Linked DNA regions of Bernardetia sp. MNP-M8. The protein of the gene in region 2 binds, or shares a complex with, the protein of the main gene of each other region. Links are inferred from orthologs where the notes say so. Each region holds a gene or a part of one and is shown on either strand. Other genes may lie near its edges. The genes, in order: V9L04_RS12460 and uvrB.

Region 1 (3,316 bases), 2.5 Mb from region 2 along the record:
CTTTTTTCTGTTTTCTTGCTCTTCTAAAAATAAACAAATTATTTCTAGATTAGATAAAATTGAAAAGATAGAAGTTTATCAATCATCTACTAAAATTGAAATGCAAGATGATTTCAAAGAGAAGTTTATGGTAGAAGTAAAGAAAGCAAAAAAAGCAAAAGTTGTGAAATTTATGAAAACACATCAATTTTTGATTTACAAAACAGATAATACAATTGATACATTATACACAAATGGAAAAGCATATCAGATGCAAGGGGATTGGTTTAAAGGAAAATATTTTATAACCAAAGAAAATCTAATTGATAAGTACAAGAAATAGAAAGGATAAAATCTTGACTTGCTAAGACTTGCTAATTTTTCTGTAACTTTGCTTAGTAGAATAGAAAAAACGATGCCTCGTTGACGGTTCAGACCTCAACGACGGTTTATAAAAACATACAGCATGATAGATTTCATAAAAGACTTAAACGAAAAGCAGCAATTAGGCGTACTCAAAACCGAAGGCGCATGTTTATTGATTGCAGGAGCAGGTTCGGGCAAAACTCGTGTCTTGACGTATAGAATAGCTAATTTATTAGAAAACGGAACTGCTCCTTGGCAAATCTTGGCTCTTACTTTTACCAACAAAGCAGCCAAAGAAATGCGTGAGCGTATCGAAAATTTGGTAGGAACGACAGGCAGAGATTTGTGGATGGGAACTTTTCACTCTATGTTTGCTCGTATTTTGCGTCATGATGGCGATAGATTAGGCTACCGTCAAGGTTTTAGTATTTATGATACAGATGATTCGAAGTCTTTGATAAAAAATATCGTCAAAGAAATGGGAGTAGATGACAAAATTTATGCAGCAGCAGCCATGTATAATCGAATAAGCAGTCTCAAGAATGCCCTTATTTCTCCCCAAGAATACAATCAGAATGCAGAGTTTTTGTCGGAAGATGCAATGGCAAAACGTCCACATTTTGGAAAAATTTATCAAACGTATGCAACTCGCTGTTTTAAAGCCAATGCAATGGATTTTGATGATTTATTGTATCAAACCTTTGTACTTTTTCGTGACCATAAAGATATTCTACACAAATATCAGCATCGTTTCAAATATATTTTGATTGATGAGTTTCAAGATACAAATATTGCTCAATACAAAATTATCAAAAAATTAGCTGCCGTAAACCTCAATATTTGCGTTGTGGGAGATGATGCACAGAGTATTTATGCGTTTCGTGGCGCAGATATTCGTAATATTTTGAATTTTGAAAGAGATTATCCAGACTTAGAAATTATTAAATTAGAGCAAAATTACCGTTCTACCAAAACAATTGTAGAGACTGCCAACAAGATTATAAAAAACAATAAAAATCAGATTCCAAAAAATGTTTGGACAGAAAATATTGCAGGAGAAAAAATAGAATTAATTAGAGCTACATCAGACCAAGAAGAAGGACGAATAATAGCAGGAAATATTTTTGAAACGAGAGCGCAAAAAAATGCTAGACTAAACGATTTTGCTATTCTGTACCGTACCAATGCACAGTCCAGAACAATGGAAGAAGCACTACGAAGACTAAATATAAAATACAGAATCATTGGTGGACTTTCATTTTATCAACGAAAAGAAATTAAAGATATGTTGGCATATTTTCGTTTGGCTGTCAATCCAGAAGACGAAGAAGCGTTAAGAAGGTCAATTAACAATCCGAAAAGAGGAATCGGAAACACAACCGTCCTGAAAGTCTTTTTGGCATCAAGAGAAAATAATGTTCCTCTTTCGAAAGTAGCTCGCCACGCATCAGCTTATTTAGGAAAAGGACGAGCAGGAACAAGTGTAGAAAAATTTGGAGAACTTGCCGAAGCATTCCGAATTATTGCCTCTGAAAATGATGCTTTCACAGCAGCAAAATATATAGCTCAACATTCAGGAATTGTAAAAGCACTTTTTGATGATGAAACCTTAGAAGGAAGAGCAAGATATGAAAATATTCAAGAGCTTTTGAATGCAACACAAGAATTTGTACAAAACAAACTCAGTGAAGCTACAACAGAAGAACCTGATACTTCACTTTCACTTTTTTTACAAGAAGTTGCACTTTTATCTTCTGTCGATCAAGCCAGTGAAGATGAAGATGCTGTTACGATGATGACTATTCACGCAGCCAAAGGATTAGAGTTTGAGTATGTTTATTTGGTTGGAATGGAGGAAGAACTTTTTCCTTCTTCAAGAATGATAACTTCGCAGCAAGATTTGGAGGAAGAACGTCGTTTGTTTTATGTTGCTGTTACTCGTGCAAAAGAACGCTTGACACTTTCGTATGCTTTACAGCGTTATCGTTTTGGTAGTTTTAATTCGTGTGAACCTTCACGTTTTTTGTTTGAGATTGACCAAGAATTATTCAATGCTCGTTCTCGTTCCATTCAACGAAATAACCCAAATCACATGACCAATTTTATGCGTCATCGTGCTGCAAAAGAGAAGGAAAAAGACACAGAGACAACAAAAACAGGCAGTAATTTAAAACCTCTTAGTTCTATCAATAATGCTCCTTTTGTTTCTAGCAAATCAGAAGATATTGTAGAAGGAATTAGAGTAGAACATCCAAAATTTGGTTTTGGAACAGTCAAAAAAATTGATTCTTCGACAAGTGGAAAACGTGCCATTATTGGTTTTGATACCGAAGGCGATAAAACACTTATCTTGAGTTTTGCTAAGTTGAGAGTGGTTGAGGAGTAATTTATGTTTTTTTCTACGACAAAGATTTCTAAGAAATAAGCAGCCTTCAACTATTTTTTTTAATTTTGTAAATAATTTTGATTAATCAGTTAGAACACACTTTTATAAAAAAATAGAGAAATGGGAAGAGCATTTGAATATCGCAAAAAAGCCAAATTTGCACGTTGGGGCGCAATGGCTCGTAACTTTACAAAAGTAGGAAGAGAAATTGCCATTGCAGTAAAAGAGGGAGGAGCAGACCCAGACACAAATCCACGCCTAAGAACGGCAATGCAAAATGCAAAAGGCTTCAATATGCCAAAAGATAGAGTAGAAGCTGCTATTAAAAGAGCTTCCTCAAAAGAAGATGGCGATTTTGAAGAAATTGTATATGAAGGTTATGCTATGCACGGAATTCCTGTAGTGGTAGAATGTGCTACCAACAACTCAAACAGAACAGTTGCTATGGTAAGAATGCACTTCAATCGTTGTGGAGGAGCTTTAGGAAAAACAGGCTCATTAGAATTTATGTTCGATAGAACTGGAGTTTTCGAAATTGAAGCCGACAAAGTAGATATGGATGAGCTAGAACTTGACTTCATTGAT
Region 2 (3,217 bases):
ATAACGACGGGCTTCTTCCATGCTTAGGGTTCTTCCTCCTGATAAAATCATTGCATTTTGTGGTGTTCCATGTTCTTCTTGTGCTGTAATGACGACTCCTTCCAATTCAAAACCATCATCTTTCAAACGCATTTCAACAACAGTTTCATTGACTGAATTGACAATCACTTCCATCTGACGAGTTTGAAAACTCACATAACTTACCTGCAAAATATGACGACCAATAGGAACATTTTTGATTTTGAAATTTCCTGCACTATCTGTAGTCACTCCCATTAGAGGTTCTATATCTAATATAATTACATTAGCGAAAGGTACAGGTTGTCCAGTTCCCTCTTCCAAAATTTTTCCACTGATAGTTTGTGTAAGTGTTTGGCTATTTGCCTTATCAATTAAAAATAAAGAAAAAAGAGTGAGTAGTGTAAATTTTGATAAATTGAAAAATGAATGAATTGCAGTTTTGTAAAAAGCAGCAAAATTAGTTTTCTTATTATTTGATTTATTTTGTAGTGTTTTCATTGTTGCGTTTTAAATTTGAGTGAATTAAGAAACTTTCTTTACTCAAACGACGCATACAAACCGTACTTACCCTACCTTTGTATTTATTTAAATCTTGTTAATTATTTTTATTAGCTTACTCTGCCTTCACTTTTTCCTCTCTCAAATTCTGTAATTCTTGCCATTCATCACGCAGTCGTGCAGCTTCCATAAAATTGAGTTCTTTGGCTGCCGTTTCCATTTTTCGTTTGGTTTGGTCAATTACTTTCGATAGTTCTTTTATATTCATTCCCTTAATAACTGGGTCAATAACGATAGTCATTTTAGATTCTTCATAGAATTCTTTTGGTAATGATTTAGCATCTGCAACCGAAGTTTGTTGCATAATAGCTTCCTTAGATTTGAAAACAGTTGTTGGTGTAATTCCATTGGCTTCGTTGTATTCTTGTTGAATTTTACGACGACGGTTTGTCTCATCAATCGAAAGGCGCATTGAAGGGGTAATTTTGTCAGCATACATAACCACATGACCGTTTGAGTTACGAGCAGCACGTCCGATAGTCTGAATAAGCGAACGTTCGTTTCTCAAAAATCCTTCTTTATCTGCATCTAAAATAGCCACCAAAGAAACTTCTGGCAAATCCAATCCTTCACGTAACATATTTACTCCAATCAAAACATCAATTACACCCAAACGAAGTTCACGAATAATTTCTATTCTATCCAAAATCTTTACGTCAGAGTGAATATAACGTACTTTCATTTGTAGCTGCTCAAAATAACGACTGAGTTCTTCTGCCATTCTTTTGGTAATTGTGGTAACTAAAGCACGTTCTCCATTGGCTATCGTTTTATCAATTTCATTCAAAAGGTCGTCGATTTGTGTGCGTGTCGGACGCACCTCAATAAGTGGATCAAGAAGCCCAGTAGGTCGGATAATCTGTTCTACAATAACGCCTTCACTTTTTTGCAATTCATAATCAGCAGGAGTAGCTGTAACAAAAACAGCTTGGTCAATCATCGATTCAAATTCATTGAAAGTAAGTGGACGATTATCAAGCGCAGCAGGAAGTCTAAAACCATGATCAACAAGCGAAATTTTACGAGAACGGTCGCCTCCCCACATCGCACGAATTTGTGGAACAGTTACGTGGCTCTCATCAATTATCAATAAAAAATCTTTTGGGAAATAATCTAACAAACAAAATGAACGTTCGCCAGCCTTACGATTATCAAAATAGCGTGAATAATTCTCAATTCCAGAACAATAACCTAACTCTTTCATCATTTCCAAATCCGATTCGGTGCGTTCTTTTACACGAGCAGCTTCTTCAAAACGTCCGTCATTTTCATAAAAACGGATTCTGTCTTCTAAGTCAATTTCTATTTCTTCCATCGCTCTTGTAATAGTGTCTTTGCTCGTTACAAACAAACTAGCAGCAAACAAAAGCATATAATCTTCATCATTGATTTTCTTTCCCGAAACTGGATCTATGCGCTGAATTGCCTCTATTTCATCTCCCCAAAAGTAAATTCGGTATGCAATATCAGCATACGCAGGATAAATATCGACGGTATCTCCTTTTACTCTGAATGTTCCTCGTGCAAATTCTTCTTCGCTTCGGCTATACATAATGGCTACCAAATCCAATAAAAAGGCATTGAGAGAAATTTGGTCGCCTGTACTTATTTTCAAGCTGTTTTCTGCAAACTCATTCGGATTTCCCAAACCATAAATACAAGAAACAGAAGCAATTACGATTACATCTTTTCGTCCAGACAGAAGAGATGCTGTTGTACTCAATCTTAGTTTTTCAATATCTTGATTGATTGCTAAATCTTTTTCGATATAGGTATCTGATGCCGAAATATAGGCTTCTGGCTGATAATAATCATAATAAGAAATAAAATATTCGACTGCATTATCAGGAAAAAATTGTTTAAATTCTCCGTAAAGCTGAGCTGCCAAGGTTTTATTATGACTAATAATCAGTGTCGGACGACCAAGTTTTTCAATGACATTTGCCATCGTAAATGTTTTACCTGAGCCTGTTACACCCAAAAGCACTTGAAAGTCTTCACCTTCTTCGATGCCTTTTACTAAAGCAGCAATGGCTTTTGGTTGATCGCCTGTTGGTTTGTAGGGAGAATCTATACGGAAATTCATATTTGAGTCTTCAGTTATCAGTAAACAGTTATCAGTAAATTTCTTTTTTTGTTTCTTCGAAACTCTCTAAAATTTCTGATTAATCTAAACAAAGATAACTAACTAATACGAAAATGTTTTTTGAATTTTGGAGAAATTATTTTGAAAGGTAAGACAAATGCACAAAATTTTTCTGTGTCTATTTAATTAAAGCAAATCATACTAGTTATTCACTTTGTAAATTGATATTACTCTGACAAATAAAATTTCGTGCATTTGACCTAGTAGAAATTCACAAAGCTATATTAAATCTGTAATGTCTTTTACTCCAAGTTGTGCCGTTTTGATAAAACCTTCGCCATAATTTACTTGAATAGCTTGTCCAAACTCTTTTGCTCGTGCTTCCAAAAACTGCACAAAACGAGGCGAAGAAATAAATGTTTCTTCTTCATCAGATTGATAATTTGGATTATGAAATTGTGACTCAAAAGCTAAAATAGATTTCATTTTTTGTTCCCAAAACGGAGTTACATCCACTACAAAATCAGGTACAAGCATATTGCTTTGAATATA

Evidence for each region.
Region 1: the proteins of uvrB (region 2) and V9L04_RS12460 are in contact, whole or in part, in a crystal structure (PDB 7EGT), measured with the Thermus thermophilus proteins. The link is inferred for Bernardetia sp. MNP-M8 from one-to-one orthologs. Residues at the interface, in WP_096411307.1 of Thermus thermophilus: Glu23, Leu25, Arg26, Asp27, Gly28, Glu29, Arg30, Phe31, Arg55, Glu326, Asp327, Phe328, Glu379, Ser382, Gln383, His398, Gly400, Arg401; in WP_096412145.1 of Thermus thermophilus: His654, Arg656, Phe657, Gln666, Asp668, Glu669, Lys680, Arg681, Leu682, Ser683, Lys685, Tyr686, Ala687.

Annotation. Positions count from the first base shown.
Region 1 is NZ_CP147012.1:3,049,500-3,052,815, reverse strand. What follows is about bases 108-3,088. They hold V9L04_RS12460 (UvrD-helicase domain-containing protein), read left to right. Parts: upstream 108-445; coding sequence 446-2,731; downstream 2,732-3,088. Other genes in these bases: V9L04_RS12455 (YebC/PmpR family DNA-binding transcriptional regulator), read left to right, coding at 2,852-3,088; V9L04_RS12465 (hypothetical protein), read left to right, coding at 108-322. Also shown: more of V9L04_RS12465, read left to right, coding at 1-107; more of V9L04_RS12455, read left to right, coding at 3,089-3,316. UniProt on the Escherichia coli protein: A helicase with DNA-dependent ATPase activity. Unwinds DNA duplexes with 3'-5' polarity. Translocates on single-stranded DNA with 3'-5' polarity. Initiates unwinding more efficiently from a nicked substrate than double-stranded DNA.
Region 2 is NZ_CP147012.1:594,897-598,113, forward strand. The notes cover bases 151-3,032. They hold uvrB (excinuclease ABC subunit UvrB), read right to left. Parts: upstream 2,666-3,032; coding sequence 635-2,665; downstream 151-634. Other genes in these bases: V9L04_RS02590 (TonB-dependent receptor), read right to left, coding at 151-519; bshB1 (bacillithiol biosynthesis deacetylase BshB1), read right to left, coding at 2,945-3,032. Also shown: more of V9L04_RS02590, read right to left, coding at 1-150; more of bshB1, read right to left, coding at 3,033-3,217. UniProt on the Escherichia coli protein: The UvrABC repair system catalyzes the recognition and processing of DNA lesions. A damage recognition complex composed of 2 UvrA and 2 UvrB subunits scans DNA for abnormalities.